DNA from 3 places in the Aeromonas rivuli genome. Region 3 is predicted to be linked to each of the others. Evidence: riboswitches for the same ligand, from Rfam matches in the RefSeq annotation. Region 3 holds a riboswitch; each other region holds the start of a gene.

Region 1 (5,525 bases), 580 kb from region 3:
CGTTGAGCAGCACCGAGACGTTCATCCGCTCGAGTCGCCCCTGCTGATAGCGGGTATGCACCACGGTGCGGCTATTTTCGTATTGGCGACTGCTCTCCTGGCGCTCGGTCCGGCTGTCGTTCTTGGGGGTCGGTTCCGCGGGTGCCGCGGCGGCACCATCGGCCGGTTCGGCCTGGGGTGCCGTCTCGGGTGGCCGATTGGACAGGGCTCCCGGGATCCCCATGGCCAGGGCATCGACCGTCTTGTCGGACTTGTTGGTCTCCTGGGTGATCACACCTTGCGGATCGAACTGCTGCTGAGTCTCTTCGACCGCATTGAAATTGACGTCTGCGGCTATCTGCACCCGGAAGTTGCCCGTGCCCAGCATGGGGTAGAGCATGTCAGTGGCACGCTGGCGTATGTATTGCTCCAGCTTGCGCACGTATTCCATCTGCTGCACGCTCTGTTTGCCAAAGCCCATCTTGTCTCCCAGCTCGCTGCTCAGCAGCTGGCCAGCCTGATCGATGATGGTCACGGCGCCCGGTTTCATGCCGGAGATGCTACCGGCCACCAGATTGGCGATGGCCTCAACCTGACCCGCTTCCATCGATTGACCCGGTTGCAGATCCACCATGACAGAGGCACTGGGCTTCTCTTCATCACGACCGACAAACAGGGTGCGCTTGGGAATAGCCAGATGGACACGGGCACTGCGCACCGCGTTGAGGGAGATAATGGTACGCGCCAGCTCCCCTTCCAGGGCGTGACGATAACGCGCCCCTTCCATGAATTCGCTGGTGCCAAGACCCGTGACCGCATCCAGCCCTTCCAGGCCAGAGGGCATGGCGGCACGGACCCCACGCGCAGCTAGCGCCATACGAATGTGAGCCAGTTGACCCTCTGGCACCAGTACCTGCCCGGAGCTTTTCTCAAGCTGGAAGGGGATCTGCTCTTTCTCCAGCATCTCCATGATATTGGCGGTGTCGTACAACTCCTGCTTGCCGTACAGGGGCACGTAGTTCTTGCTGGAGGTCCAGAGGATGACCACTATGGTCCCCGCCACGGTGGCGGCCAACAGGGCTATGGTCAGGATGGATTTATTGTCGCGAGAGAGGCTGCGCCAGTTCTTCAGCCACGCCTGTATGCGCTGCTGCATGCTGACGGCCTCCCGTGGCGAGCCGCTTACCAATTCAGTCATCAGTAACCTCAGAGCGGCATGCGCATGATGTCATCGAAACCCGTCATCAGCTTGTTGCGCACCTGCATCAGGGCGGAAAAGCTAAGACCGGCTTTCTGACTGGCCACCATGGCCCCGACCAGATCATCGCTCTGGCCCGCATCGACCGCCGTCATCAGACGGGAAGAGATGTTTTGTTGTTCGTTGACCCGATTGACCACGTCTCGCATGGCATTGCCGAAGGAGACTTCCTGACCGCCCTGGAGCTCGATGTGAGGCTCCTGGCTCGCCACCCGCTTCAGCTCCTGCATCTGCTGCAACAGAGTGGTCTGTGACGACATCATTTCAATCTTCACTGGGTTATCCCTCAATTTTGAATCTGGAGTTCAATGTCTATGCCCTGCTCACGCATCGCCGCCAGCTTGTAGCGCAATGCCCGGGTCGTCATGCCCAGGGCCTCGGCCGTGCGGGTTCGATGGCCGCTACAGCGGCGCAGGGTCTCTAATACGAACTGAAACTCGGCATGGCGGCGGGTCTCCATCAGCCCTTCAGGGGCCAATAAAGGCTCGACCAAACCGGGTTCTGCGGCCCCCGGCTCACGGGGCAGCATCAAATCGATCGCTTGAATATGCAATCCTCGCGCCATGATGAGCGAACGCTGAATGACATTGTCGAGCTCGCGCACATTGCCAGGCCAGGGATAAGCAAGCATCTGCTTGCGTGCCAGCTCGCTCAACCAATGACCCTGTCTGGGTGCATAGCGGGCGATGAAATATTCAGCCAGCGGCAGAATATCTCCCGGCCGTTCACGCAACGCAGGCCAGCTCATGGGCAGCACATCGAGGCGGTAGAAGAGATCCTCGCGAAACAGCCCTGCGGCCACCAGGGTCCGCAGATCCTTGTTGCTGGCCGCGATGATGCGTACATCCAGGTTGATCAGTTGATGGCTCCCCAGTCGCTCGACCTGGCGCTCCTGCAACACCCGCAGCAGCTTGGCTTGCAGTGCCAGGGGCAGTTCGGAGATTTCGTCCAGCAACAGGGTCCCCCCCTGCGCCTGCTCGAACTTGCCAGGCTGGGCCGACACCGCCCCGGTGAAGGCCCCCTTGGCATGGCCAAACAGGATGGACTCGATCATCGACTCGGGGATGGCGGCGCAGTTGATGGCGACAAAGGGGCCATCACAGCGGTTGGACATCTCATGGATGTACCGTGCCAGACGCTCCTTGCCGGTCCCGGATTCACCACCGATGAGAATAGTGGCCGAGGTCTTGGCGGCCCGGCGGGCCAGCTGCAATACCTGACGACTGGCACTCGACTCAGCAATCAGATCCGGGATCGGCTGGCGCAGGCGCAAGGCTCCCCGGATCGCATCCAGCATCTGCTGTCGCCCGAAGGGTTTGATGATGTAATCGATGGCGCCGGCCCCCATGGCCTCGGCCGCCAGATGCCCCTGATGCTCATTGACCAGGATGACACTGTCGGTGTCGGTCAATTTGCCCAGAAAGCCCTTGAGGTTGTCGATGGGCGTGCTCACGTCCAGCAACAGCAGATCGACCCTGTCATTGGCAAGGCTGGCGCATGCCTGCCTTGCCGAGTCGACGATAGATACCCGATATCCCGAACTCTCCAGCATGATCAGTATCTCTTCCCCGGCAGAAGAGTCTGGCTGCAGCAATAACAGATGAGGGAGCCCCCCAAGGCCTGGCGGCGTCGGGGTACATTTCAGAGAAACATCCGAAAGCATATGAACCTGAACCTGTGATTGTATTGTCGTCAATCAACAGAACTGAAATGTCAAAACCGAGGAAAGAGGTGGCCGCCGCCATGCATCTGCGTGCATGTCGGTTTGCTATAGGCGTCATTCGTGACGGTACCTATCCCTGGTAACCCCGCTATCATTGGCATTCCCGCCATTAGACCGGAGGCTTTGCGTCCTGACTTTTCAGTTCAGTTTGCCTTTTTCATGCGATATGCCCTTATGCAAAAGGACAGCCAGACAGCGGTTGTCGCAGCCTGGCAGCACGTATCAAATTATTATATTTATCAGTATGTTTTGGCGGCAAGCGTCAAAACACGGCGCATCATAACAAGTTGAGAAGACAGTTCAAGCACAGATGCGGAATAAGATTTTCCTATCTGACTGAGATCAAGGGCAATTCTCTTCACCCCAGGGTACCGACCACTTCCACCCTCAGCTCCTCCGGGATCTCGTTGTAAGAGAGTACCTTGAGCCCCTTGGCGAAGGAGGTGGCATAACGGGATAGCAAAGGTCTCAGTTGGGGCATCACCACCAATACTGGGGCATGGCCCTGCTGCTGGAGCTGCTCCTTGACAAGGGGCATGTTTTGTTGCAGCTGAGCCAGCAATTGGGGGTCAACCGGGAAACTGTCCAGCGCCACCTTGCCCTGTTGCTGAGCCTGATTCATGGCCGCCAGCAGTGTCTGCTCCAGCCGCTCATCCAGCGTAAAGGTGGCCAGCAGCTCACGCTGTCCTATCACCTGACGCACTATCTGGCGCTTGAGGGCGCAGCGCACGTCCGCCGCCAGCAGCACGGGATCCTTGGTCAGCTCGCTCGCGTCGAGCAAGGTGGTCGCTATGGTACGGATGTCGGTCAGGCTCACCTGCTCCTTGAGCAGTTGCCGGAACACCCGAAGCTGCTGCATCTGGGTCAAGGCGAGGTTGAGCTCCTCCGCCAGACGAGGAGACAGGGTCGCCAAGTACTGACCCAGCTTGCCGACTTCATCGTGGCCGAACAGGGTGTCGAGCTGTTCACGCAGCAGCTTGCTGGCATGGGTCGCTATCACGGTCGCCGAGTCCACCACCGAGTAACCCAGATTGAGTGCCTTGGCCTTGTGGTCCGGAGCTATCCAGACCGCGTTCATGCCGTAGGCGGGATCCTGGGTCAGCTCGCCGTCCAGGGCACCGTAGGTCTCGCCACTGCTGATGGCCATCAGCCGCTGGCAATCCACCTGCCCGCTCGCCATGGGCACGGAGGAGAGCCGGACTCGGTATTGATCGGGTTGCAGCTGCAGGTTGTCGCGCACCCTGATCTCGGGCAGCAAGAAACCATACTGCTCGGAGAGGGTCTTTCTGATGCCCCGCACCCGCACCAGCAGCTCGGCGCCCTTGTCCGCCTCGGCCAGGGGAACCAGCTTGTAACCAAGCTCGATGGCGATGGGATCGACATAGGGCAGATCCTGCCACTCCAACCCCTGATGTTCAGGCAACACCAACTGCTGACTCAGTTGCTCGGCGGCATCGAGCGCCGGATCCTGCTGCTGTCGCAGGCTCACCCGCCAGCCGGTCCAGGCCAGGACGGCGGCAAAACTGACGAAGGCCAGCATGGGCATGCCGGGCACAAGACCCAGGATCAGCATGATGGCGGCAGCCGTGTAGATGACCCTGGGCGACGCCAATAGCTGCTGGCCCACCTGATCGGACATCTCCCCCTCATCACTGACCCGGGTCACTATGATGGCGGCTGCGGTAGACATCAGCAGGGAGGGGATCTGGGCAACCAGACCGTCCCCTATGGTGAGCAGGGCATAGCGCTGGAAGGCCTCAGCCACCGGCAGGGCATGCTGAAAGATACCGATGGCGAGACCGCCAACCAGGTTGATGATGAGCACCAGCAGCCCGGCGATGGCATCCCCACGCACGAACTTGGAGGCACCATCCATGGCCCCGTAGAAGTCGGCCTCGCGGGAGATCTCTTCCCGGCGGGCCCGGGCCTGGTGTTGATCCATGATGCCGGCATTCAAGTCGGCATCTATGGCCATCTGTTTGCCCGGCATGGCGTCCAGGGTGAAGCGGGCCGACACCTCTGATATCCGTTCGCCACCCTTGGTGATGACCACGAAGTTGATGATCATCAAGATGATGAACACCACCAGGCCAACCACATAGTTGCCGCCGATGACCACCTCGCCGAACGCCTGGATGACCTTGCCCGCCGCATCATTGCCCTCATGGCCATTGAGCAGCACCACCCGGGTCGAGGCGACGTTGAGGGAGAGCCTCATCAGGGTCGCCACCAGCAGCACGGTCGGGAACACGGAGAAGTCGAGGGGACGGCGGGCCGAGACCGAGACCAGCAACACCATGATCGCCAACACTATGTTGAAGGTGAACAGGCCATCGAGCAGCCAACCCGGCAGCGGCAGTATCATCATGGCCAGTATGGCCAGCAGCATCAGGGGGATGGCCGTATAGGACTTGGTCAGGGTACGCCAGTTCACAACTTACCTCTCGGGTTGACGCAATTCAGGGGGCACATGCAGGGGGGCTAGCGGGCCGGGCTGCTTGCCCCGCCCAGCCTGATAGGCCTGCAACTGCAATACATGGTTCAGGACATAAGCCACCGCGGTAT
Region 2 (5,525 bases), 1.6 Mb from region 3:
CCGGCAAGGTGGAGCAGATAGGCACCCCGTCCGAGGTCTATGACAAGCCGGCCAGCGCCTTCGTACACAGTTTCCTCGGCAGCGTGAATCTGTTTCATGGCCGGGTGGCGGCTCAGGGGTTTGGGGTCGGCGAGCAGTTGCTTGCCGGTGGCCGTGCCGATCTCAGTCAGGGCAGTGCGGCCATCGCCTATGTGCGTCCCCACGAATTGGAACTGCATCCCCTCGAAACCCAGGGAGGGGTGGAGGCCACCATCAGCCGGTTGCTGCCGATGGGGCCGCGCATCCGGGTCGAACTGCGTGGCGGCGGGGAGACAAATGGGGCACTATTCGAAGCCGAGTTGAGCCGTGCCGAGGCCAGTCATTTCAGTGCCGGTCAGACGGTGCGGTTAGTGGCCAGACAGGCCCAGCTCTACCCGGATTATCAGATCTGACCTTGGCATCGCAAATGGGGCGCTGTTTCGAATCGAAGCCGAATTGAGCCGTGCCGAGGCCAGTCATTTCAGTGCCGGTCAGCGAGTTCGGTTAGTGGCCAGACAGGCTCAGCTCTACCCGGATTATCAGATCTGAGGGCGCTGACAACGAGTCACGAATGGGGCGCTGTGTCGCAGCCGAGTTGAGCCGTGCCGAGGCCAGCCACTTCAGTGCCGGTCAGCGAGTTCGGTTAGTGGCCAGACAGGCTCAGCTCTACCCGGATTATCAGATCTGAGGGGGCGATGACTGACTCCTGAATGTGGCGTCCCTCCAGGTTGGGCAAGGCAAACACAAACATGGGAACCGTAACGGTTTCATCACGGATAAGGGGCAACCCTTGGCATGGAGGAGGCGAGGGTGAATTTTCAGCAGTTACGGATCATCAGGGAAGCGGCCCGGCGCGACTACAACCTGACCGAGGTGGCGAACGCCCTGTTCACCTCTCAGTCCGGGGTCAGTCGCCATATCCGCGAGCTGGAGGAGGAACTCGGCATCGCCCTGTTCGTGCGCTACGGCAAGCGGTTGCTTGGCATGACGGAGCCGGGCAAGGAGCTATTGGTGATCGCCGAGCGCATCCTCAATGATGCGGGCAATATCCGCAAGCTGGCCAGCGCCTTCGCCAACCGCGAGTCGGGGCGGCTGCTGGTGGCGACCACCCATACTCAGGCGCGTTACGCCTTGCCCAAGGTGGTAAAGGCGTTCCGTGAGCGCTTCCCCGAGGTGCAGCTGGAGCTGCGTCAGGGGGGGCCGGAGGAGATAGTGCGGCTGTTGCAAACCGGTGAAGTGGATATCGGCATCAGCAGCGAGCAGCTCGATCGCAGCGAAGGGGTGGTGGCTTTTCCTTACTACCGCTGGCATCACAACATAGTGGTACCAAGGGGGCACCCCCTCAGCGAGGAGACAGAGCTGAGTCTGGGGGCCCTGGCCCAGTGGCCCATCATCACCTATCAGGCGGGTTTGACCGGACGGGCCAGGGTCGATGAGGCCTTTGCCGCTGCGGGGATCTCGCCCCAGATCCTGTTGACCGCCCAGGATTCGGATGTCATCAAGACCTATGTGGAGTTGGAGATGGGGGTGGGCATCCTGGCGGACATGGCGTTCGATCCTCAGCGCGATCTGGGGCTCCACCAGCTCGACGGCAGCCGGTTGTTCGCCCCTCACACCGCCTGGATTGGCCTCAAGCAGGGGCAGTTCCAACACAACTTCGCCTGGCAGTTTATCCAGCTCTGCAACCCCGAGCTGGCGCTGGCCGACATCCAGGCCCGGGCGCTCCATGGTGAGCCGCTCATCGATTATCAGATCTGAGCGCTCAGGTTATCGGTGGCGCCAGTCACCTCATGAAGAAGGGGAGCCATGGCTCCCCTTCTTCATGCTCGTATCAGGCCATCACTGCACCAACAACCAGGCCTCCTGCCAATGGCTGCCTACCCCAGGCTCATAGTGAGTGGCGTTGCTGCTCCACTGGCTGCACCAACCTTCGGCGGGGAAGGGTTTGCATTGGTAAATCTTGCCATCTTTGGGCTGCAGCACCTTGACCCCACCCTTGTAAGAGGAGAGAGAGGCCGGGAAAACATACTGGTAGTCGCCACTGACAGGATCCTGAAGCATCAGATCATGGGTCTGTTGCAACAGGGCGCCGCCCCCTTTGGGGGTGCCTGCGAGCACCAGCTGGTGATGACCGGCGCTGAGACCGGTCAGGGCCAGGCTCAGGCTCTGGCTGGCGTCCTTGATATCGGTCTTGACCTGACCCTTGGCGGCGCCGCCATGGTCATAGAGGGTGGCCGTTACACTCAAGTCCCCCTGCACTGCCAGGGTGAAGTCGAGCTTGAGGTTGCCGCCATCGAGCGGGTAGCTATCGGCGAGACCACTCACCACCAGGCTGTCGGCCACGGGGGCAGGTTGCTGCTCAAGCTGGATCTCGACCCGGGCCAGGCCACTGCCTGCCTTCAGGTAGACGGGGTTCTGGCCATAGACGGGGTTGAAGTTGTCACCGCTACCCGGTTGGCCGGCACGGATCTCGCTCTGCTCGGCGTTTATCTTGCTGGCCAGCGCCTGGGCCCAGTTATTTTTGAGCCCCTGCTCGTCACTGGCGACGGTGAGCACCGTCTGCAACTCGGGGCGCTCGCCGTTGGCATCGAACACCCGGGTCATGGCTCTGTCTCCGGCCTTGAGATCCACCGAGGGGTAGATGGTACCGCTCTGGCTCCAGGCCAGCGGCGGCAGCTCGCCATCCTGGAAGCGGGCATCGATCAGGTTGTAGAAGCTGTTGGGGGTATCCCCCACCTCCCAGACCCCCAAGATCAGCTGATAGCCGGTGCGAGCTGGCAGGGTACAGCTGTGGGTCATCTGCTTGGGGGGTTGTACCATGCCGCCGTCGATGACACAGAAGGGGGTCAGATCGAAGCTACTGCGGCTGATGGGCTGATTGGGATCCCAATCTTGCCTGGTGAGGTAGTAGCGCCAGTTGCGGGTGACGTGGTTGGCGGTAAAGGTCCAGCTGATATCGATGGCACCGGCGCTCACTGTGCGCTTGGTCCAGCGATCGCTGGTCTGGGCATTCAACTCGGCGAACTGGGCATGGCCAGCCGAGGCTATATCGCCATCGGCGGGCCCGCCGTTCGGGAAGCCGGACGGCGCTTCCAGGCTCTGGGGTTCCCACTGGATGGCGCCGCAGCCTATGTTGCCCCCGTTCTTGCAAAGGGTGTTGCGGGCTTCCGGGCTGCTGATGTAGCCGTGGGCAAGGGCGCCACCACTGGCCAACAGGGCGGTGATGACGGCAAGACGATGAAGTGGTTGATTCACTGCCATAGATTCCTTGTGTTGAGTCTGTCTGGGCAGTCAGCTTGGCGGGGAGCCCCCGAACACCTGCTGCAACCCCGCTATCCCGTGCTTGAGCCCGGGACCGGAGGCTTTGCGTCCTGGCCTTTCGACCGGTTTGCCAACTGACTGTGTCTGGGTGTCGGTTTCACTCGACAACTTATCATGGCTAATTTTGAACAAAAAATTAACATTAATTTCAAAAAAGGGACTGAACTGAGCTGCCAGCCACCTTTTTGCGACAACGGGTGGCTTGCCAGCGGCAGAAGAGTTGCTGGCCAGAGCCGCGCATGGTGTGACATCACAGTCACTGTTCAGAGGTGATGGTGGGCGCTGACAGAGGGGTTGGCTTCTGCTAGCGTGGAGCTGCGCATCCCAGCGCACATAGCAACGGGGTCAACCTGGATTGGCCCTATAACAACAAGAGGGAACTTATGAATTCCATTGCCAGGAATTACTTCAACCGGTTGAATCAGGACTATCTGGCGCTGCACAGGCGCAAGGAGGATCTGTTCTGGTCGACTTATATGGGCACCAGCGATGATCAGGCGGGCTTCACCGCAGCCGAGCAGGCCTACAAGGGGTTCTGTGCCAATCCGGCCCGGTTGCCCGAGCTCAGGGAGATGCTGGGCCAGGCCGAGGAGACGAGTCTCAAGCGCGGCTTGTCGGGGTGGCTCGCCTTCTTCGAGTGCAACGTCATCGAGGATCCGGCCGCCGCTGCCCTGATGGACGAGCTGGTGGCCGCGGAGGCCGCGCTCTTTGCCCGTCGCAAGGAGCTCAAACTCGAGCTGCTGGATGAGCAGGGCCGGACAGTTCCCGGCAGCTTGCCCGCCGCCAGCGCCTCCCTGGTCGCGAGCCCGATCGAGGCGGTGCGAGCCAGCGCCGTGGCACTCTTCCATACCCTGGAGCAGTGGGCCCTGGACTCGGGCTTCCTGGAGATCGTTCAATTGCGCAATCGCTTTGCCCGCACCATGGGTTATCGCGACTATTTCGAATACAAGGTGCGCAAGAACGAGCAGATGAGCCCAGAGCAGCTGTTCGTCATCCTGGATGACTTCATCGCCCGCACCGAGGCGCGTACCCGCCAGAGCCTGGTCGAGCTTGAACAGGCCAAGGGGGAGGCCGCGCTGCTGCCCCATAATCTGCGCTTCTCGGTCAGTGGTGACGTGACCCGTCAGCTCGATCCCTATGTGCCCTTCTCCCGCGCCTTGCAAGACTGGGTGCAGAGCTTCCGCCGTCTCGGCATTCAATACCGAGATGCGGTGCTGACCCTGGATCTGCTGGACAGACCCGGCAAGTACGAGAATGGTTTTTGCCATGGTCCGGTGCCGAGCTTCTGGCAGGAGGGGCAGTGGGTGCCCGCCGTGGTCAACTTCACCAGCCTGGCCAACCCGGGTCAGGTCGGCAGCGGCTGGAGCGGGCTCAACACTCTGTTCCACGAAGGTGGCCATGCGGCTCATTTTGCCAACGTGACCGGCAATGCCCCCTGCTTCTCCCAGGAGTTCCCGCCCACTTCCATGGCGTATGCCGAGACTCAGTCCATGTTCTGCGACAGCCTGCTCGAGGATGCGGACTGGCTGAAACGCTATGCCAAGGATGAGCAAGGCCGTGCCATCCCGGATGCGCTGATTGAGGAGATGATTGCGGCGCGCCAGCCGTTTCGGGCCTTCAACGAGCGCCAGATAGCCCTGGTCGCCTATTTCGAGCGGGATTTCTATGCCATGAAGGATGACGCGCGCAGCCCGGAGGCCGTGTTGACCCTGGCTCGCCAATGGGAGCGGCAGATCCTGGGGGTCGAGAGTCCCCGTCCCTTGCTCGCCATTCCCCATCTGCTCAATCAGGAGTCAGCCTGTGCCTATCATGGTTATCTGCTGGCGCTGATGGCGGTGGAGCAGACCCGCAGTTATTTCCTCAAACGCGACGGTTATCTGACCGACAATCCGCGTATAGGCCCGGATCTCGCCGCTCACTACTGGGGGCCGGGCAATGGCATGAGCCATGATCAGACCTTGCAGAGCCTGACCGGCGAGGGCTTTAGCGCCAGACCCCTGGCCGATGCCTGCAATCTGGATGTGGCCCAGGCCTGGCAGCAGGCTCAGGCTTGCATGGCCGCGGCCCGCGAGCGGCAACCGGCCGGGGAAGGCGCCCCCCTCAATGCCCATATTCGTGTGGTGCATGGGGACAAACTGGTGGCGGATAACAGCCAGTCCGAAACCCGGATGCTGACCGATTTTGCT
Region 3 (5,525 bases):
ATCTGTTCCTGATGGGGCTCTTCATCTGGCCCCTGGCGTTGGCGGGCAAGCAGTGGGTCGGCGCCGACATGGCCTCTGATACCTATGTGATCAGCCTGCCCATGGCGCTGGGCAATCAGGGGATGGCCATGCTGGCCTTCCTTGGCGGTACCTCGGCCGCGACCGGCATGGTCATCGTCTCCACCATCGCCCTGGCCATCATGGTCAGCAACGATCTGGTATTGCCGGTGCTGCTGCGCCGCTTCTGGCAAGAGGGGAGGGATGAGCGGCTGGTGCATCTGCTGCTGCAGGTACGGCGTGGCGCCATCTTGCTGATCCTGCTGGCGGCCTGGGCGCTCTATCTGTGGCTCGGCGATCTCACCAGCCTGTCGCGCATCGGTTACCTCTCATTTGGCGCCGTGGCCCAGTTTGCCCCGGCGCTGTTGCTCGGCCTCTATTGGCGCCATGGCAACCGCAAGGGAGTCTATCTCGGCCTGGGTCTTGGGATCAGCCTCTGGTTCATCACTCTGCTGGCCGAGAGCGGCCTGCTGGCGGGCTCGCCGCTGGAGGCCATGCTGGCCCCCCCCGACTGGCCCGCATTTCGTGAATTGAGCCTGGGGGCCTGGTGCCTCTTTCTCAGCCTGGTGCTCAACCTGCTCGGCTACGTGGCGGGCTCCCTGCTGACCCGGGCTGCGGTGAGCGAGCGGTTGCAGGCGGCGAACTTCGTCGGCCAGCCCAGCCGGGATACCGCGGCCCTTTATCAGGCCAAGGTGAGCGTCAAGGAGCTGGAGATGCTGGCGGCCCGCTTCGTCGGCCCGAGCCGGGTCAAGCGATCCTTCGGTCGCTTCGCCGGTGAATCCGGTGGCACCCTGGCGCCGCACATGCAGGCCAGCGCAGCGCTGATTGCGCACACGGAGCGGCTGCTGGCCGGGGTGTTTGGCACCTCGTCGGCGCGGCTGGTGCTCGCCTCTGCCCTGCAGGGGCGCAATATGCAGCTCGAGGAGATAGCCACCATAGTGGACGAGGCCTCGGACGTGCTGCGCTTCAACCGTGGTCTGTTGCAGGGGGCGATCGAACACATAGGGCTGGGTATTTCGGTGGTGGACAGGGAGCTGCGGCTGGTTGCCTGGAACCAGCGTTACATCGAGCTGTTCCAGTATCCGGCGGGGCTTATCCAGGTGGGGCGCCCCATCGAGGAGATTATCCGCCATAACGCCGTCAAGGGGTTGTGCGGCCAGGGAGAGGTTGAGGCCCATGTGGCACGGCGGGTCGGATTCATGAAGCGCGGCAGTGCCCATCTCTCTTCCCGGGAGCGCCCGGATGGCCGGGTCATCGAGCTGCAAGGCAACCCCATGCCCGGTGGCGGCTTCGTCATGACCTTCGCCGACATCACCCCCTTTCGCGATGCCGAGCGCGTGCTGCGTGAGGCCAATGAACATCTGGAGGCGCGGGTTGCCGAGCGTACCCGCGAGCTCTCGGCCCTCAACAGCCAGCTGCGCACCGTCAACGAGCAGGTGGAGCGGGCCAACCACTCCAAGAGCCGCTTCCTGGCGGCGGTGAGCCATGATCTGACCCAGCCGCTCAATGCCGCCAAGCTGTTTACCTCCTCCTTGATAGAGACCTTGCCCGATGAGGGGGAGCCCGCCCGGCTCGCCCGTCATATCGATGATGCCCTGGGGGCAACCGAGGATCTCATCACCGACTTGCTCGATATCTCCCGGTTGGAGGCGGGCAAGTTCAAGGCCAGGAAACTCGACTTTGCCCTGGCGGATGTCTTTGACAACCTCAAGGCCGAGTTTGGGGTGCTGGCCCAGGCAGGAGAGATAGAGTTTGCCGTGGTCGATACCAGGCTGGCGGTACACAGCGACGTGCGCTTGTTGCGGCGTGTGCTGCAAAACTTCCTCACCAATGCGTTTCGTTACAACCCCGGTGGCCGGGTATTGCTCGGTTGTCGCCGTCAGGGCCAGCGGTTGCGGATCGAGGTGTGGGACACCGGACCCGGCATCCCCCAGGACAAGCAAGAGGCCATCTTCGAAGAGTTCCAGCGTCTGGATCACTCCCGCACCACCCGCGAGCAGGGATTGGGGCTGGGCTTGGCCATCGCGCGCGGTATCTCGCAGGTGTTGGGGCACCAACTGACGCTGCGCAGTTGGCCAGGGGCAGGCTCGGTGTTTGCCATCAGCCTCAATCTGGCCAGCCGTCCTCTGGTGGAGCGGGCTCTCCAGAGCCCAGAGCCGCGGCGGGATAGCCAGCTGGCAGGGGTGCGGGTGCTCTGTCTCGATAATGAACCCGAGATACTGGTGGCCATGGCCTCGCTGCTGGGGCGTTGGGGTTGTGAGGTGCAGTGCGTTCAGGACCTGGCTCAGGCCCTGACGCTGGTGGAGAGCTTCAAACCGGACCTGGTGCTGTCCGATTACCATCTGGACGATGGCAAGACGGGGTTGCAGGCGCTGCATATGCTGCGGCTCGCCCTGGGGACCGGGGTGGGGGGGATCATCATCAGTGCGGATCGAAAAGGCGAACTGCAGGCCCAGATCCGCGAGCATGGTTATGGCTACATCAGCAAACCGGTCAAGCCCCTCAAGCTCAGGGCGCTGATGAACAGCATGAGCGGTGTCTGCAAACTTGATGATGATCACGAATTAACACATTAGTCATCAGCTTGCGGGTAAACAACTTGGCAGAGGTTCTCTGCAAAAAGGGCCATTTATGTCAATGAATGGCCCTTTTTTGTGCTATTTGGCTCCCTGCGACAGGGGCTGACTCGCGTGGGGTGTTTGCCTGCTGGCCAGTTGGGCCTTATATTTCCTTGGCGATTATTTTTATCGCGAATCAAGTTGTGCCAAAGGGCAAACCGGTCGAAAGGCCGGGACGCAAAACTTCCGGTCTAAGGGTCTGTCGTACCTAAGATAGCGGGGTCACCACAGGATTGTGTTTCCAGCCGGACGCCAAGCCAGCCTGGGATGTTGTCTGCTGTACCTGTCTGACATGCGTTGCCTTTTTCGTGACAAAATTATAAACGAATAAGGAAATTCAACATGTTAAGTCCAAAACCCTCCTTGCTGGCCTTAATGGTGGCCGGGCTATTTGCCTCCTCAGCCTATGCGGCCGCCCCGGGCAAACCCACCATCGGCTGGGGCGAAACCAAGTTCGCCATCGTCGAAGTGGATCAGGCTGCGACTGCCTACAACAAGCTGGTGACCGTCCATGCCGATGGGGCGCCGGTCAGCGTGAGCTGGAATCTCTGGTCTGGTGACGTGGGTCAGACCGCCAAGGTGCTGCTCGATGGTGTCGAGGTGTGGCGCGGCCCGTCCGGCGCATCCGGCACTGCCAACTTCAAGGTGACCAAGGGTGGTCGCTACCAGATGCAGATAGAGCTCTGCAACGCCGATGGCTGTACCCGCTCCGATGCCAAAGAGATAGTGGTCGCCGACACCGATGGCAGCCATCTGCTGCCGCTCAATGCACCGCTGCAAGGGAACAACAAGCCTTATACCAACAAGTCCGGCAAAGTGGTTGGTGCCTATTACGTGGAGTGGGGCGTCTATGGTCGCAAGTTCACCGTCGACAAGGTCCCCGCCCAGAATCTGACCCATATCCTCTATGGCTTTACTCCCATCTGTGGCGGCAACGGCATCAATGACAGCCTCAAAGAGATCGAAGGCAGCTTTGAAGCCTTGCAACGGGCCTGCGCCGGTCGTGCCGATTTCAAGGTGGCCATGCATGATCCCTGGGCTGCCATCCAGATGCCCCAGGGCAACCTCAAGGATTTCGATGAGCCATATAAAGGCAACTTCGGTAACTTGATGGCCCTCAAACAGGCCCATCCCGACCTCAAGATACTGCCATCGGTCGGTGGCTGGACCCTCTCCGATCCCTTCTATTTCCTAAGCGATAAAACCAAGCGCGATACCTTCGTCGCCTCGGTCAAAGAGTTCCTGCAGACCTGGAAGTTCTTCGATGGGGTGGATATCGACTGGGAATTCCCGGGTGGTCAGGGCGCGAACCCCAGCCTGGGTGGCCCCAATGACGGTGCCACTTATGTGACCCTGATGAAGGAGCTGCGCACCATGCTCGACGAGCTGGAGGCCAGCACGGGCCGCCAGTACGAGTTGACCTCGGCGATCAGTGCCGGCGGCGACAAGATTGCCAAGGTCGATTATCAGGCGGCCCAGCAGTACATGGACCACATCTTCCTGATGAGTTACGACTTCAACGGCGCCTGGACCAATACCGAGCTGGGTCATCAGACCAACCTGTTTGAAGCCAGCTGGGATGCCAACACCAAGTACACCACCGACAAGGGAGTCAAAGCGCTGCTTGGCCAGGGCGTGACCCCGGGCAAGATAGTGGTCGGTGCGGCCATGTATGGTCGCGGCTGGACCGGGGTGAGTGGCTATCAGGCTGGCAACCCCTTCACCGGCACTGCCACAGGCCCGGTCAAGGGCACCTGGGAAAACGGTGTGGTGGATTATCGCCAGATCGTCAATGACTACATGGGCGCCGGTTGGGAGCAGGGTTATGACGAGGTAGCGGAGGCGCCCTATGTGTTCAAGGCCAGCACCGGGGATCTCATCACCTTTGACAACGATCGCTCGGTCAAGGCCAAGGGGCAGTATGTGCTGGCGAACCAGCTCGGCGGTCTGTTTGCGTGGGAGATCGACTCGGATAATGGTGACATCCTCAACGCCATGCATGAGGGATTGGGCAATGGTAGCGGCACACCGCCAGCCAACAAGCCGCCCATTGCCAACGCGGGCAAGGATCTTGGCGTAACAGGCCCGGCGAGCGTGACTCTGGACGGTTCGGCTTCCCGGGATCCTGAAGGTTCTGCCATCGGTTACGCCTGGGTACAGGTATCAGGTCCGGCGGTTCAGTTGGCTGGGGCTAATCAGGCGCAAGCCAGCTTCAACCTCGATGGGGTGACCCAGGACGTCAACCTGGTGTTCGAACTGACAGTGACCGATGCCGATGGACTCAAGGCCAAGGATCAAACCGTGGTGACCAATAAGGCACCCCAGCCCAATCTGGCCCCCACCGTGACCCTGCCTGCCACTGCCAATGTCGAGTCCGGCAAGCAGGTGAGCATCCAGGCCCAGGCCAGCGATCCCAATGGTGATACCTTGAGCTACCAGTGGACAGTGCCAGCCGGCCTGACCGTTACGGGCCAGAATAGCGCCACGCTAGTGGTGACTGGCCCGGCGGTCGATGCCGCGACCGGCTATGACCTGAGCGTGACCGTCACTGATGGCGCCCTGGATGCCCAGGCCAGTACCCGCCTCACCGTCAAGCCGGTGAGCGGTGGCGGCGAGTGCGGCAGCACGGATCCGGATGCCGCCAACTGGCCAGCCTGGCAGGCCAGCGTCGCCTATAACGGCAACGCCAAGGTGAGCCATAACAGCCTGGTCTGGCAGGCCAAGTACTGGACTCAAGGTAACGAGCCGAGCCGCAGTGCCGATCAGTGGAAACTGGTCAGCCAGGTACAGCTCGGGTGGGATGCCGCCGTTGCCTACAATGCTGGCGATCTCACCACCCATCAGGGCCAC

The links. A riboswitch is a leader RNA that binds a small molecule or an ion and turns the genes downstream of it on or off. The one in region 3 is predicted to bind cyclic di-GMP.
Region 1: another riboswitch for cyclic di-GMP. It lies ahead of KYK33_RS02295 (sigma-54-dependent transcriptional regulator); the one in region 3 lies ahead of KYK33_RS05190 (glycosyl hydrolase family 18 protein).
Region 2: another riboswitch for cyclic di-GMP. It lies ahead of gbpA (N-acetylglucosamine-binding protein GbpA); the one in region 3 lies ahead of KYK33_RS05190 (glycosyl hydrolase family 18 protein).

The regions. Positions count from the first base shown of each region.
Region 1 covers NZ_CP079742.1:496,099-501,623, reverse strand. Annotated here, with positions in the region: gene fliFL (lateral flagellar M-ring protein FliFL) at 1-1,111, opposite strand, end outside; gene lfiE (lateral flagellar hook-basal body complex protein LfiE) at 1,186-1,512, opposite strand; gene KYK33_RS02295 (sigma-54-dependent transcriptional regulator) at 1,524-2,789, opposite strand; cyclic di-GMP riboswitch class I at 3,036-3,123, opposite strand; gene lfhA (lateral flagellar biosynthesis protein LfhA) at 3,319-5,394, opposite strand; gene flhB (flagellar biosynthesis protein FlhB) at 5,398-5,525, opposite strand, start outside.
Region 2 covers NZ_CP079742.1:3,827,012-3,832,536, reverse strand. Annotated here, with positions in the region: gene KYK33_RS17615 (sulfate/molybdate ABC transporter ATP-binding protein) at 1-431, shown strand, start outside; gene cbl (HTH-type transcriptional regulator Cbl) at 829-1,776, shown strand; gene gbpA (N-acetylglucosamine-binding protein GbpA) at 1,858-3,279, opposite strand; cyclic di-GMP riboswitch class I at 3,338-3,421, opposite strand; gene KYK33_RS17600 (M3 family metallopeptidase) at 3,723-5,525, shown strand, end outside.
Region 3 covers NZ_CP079742.1:1,071,695-1,077,219, forward strand. Annotated here, with positions in the region: gene KYK33_RS05185 (hybrid sensor histidine kinase/response regulator) at 1-2,633, shown strand, start outside; cyclic di-GMP riboswitch class I at 2,818-2,905, shown strand; gene KYK33_RS05190 (glycosyl hydrolase family 18 protein) at 3,018-5,525, shown strand, end outside.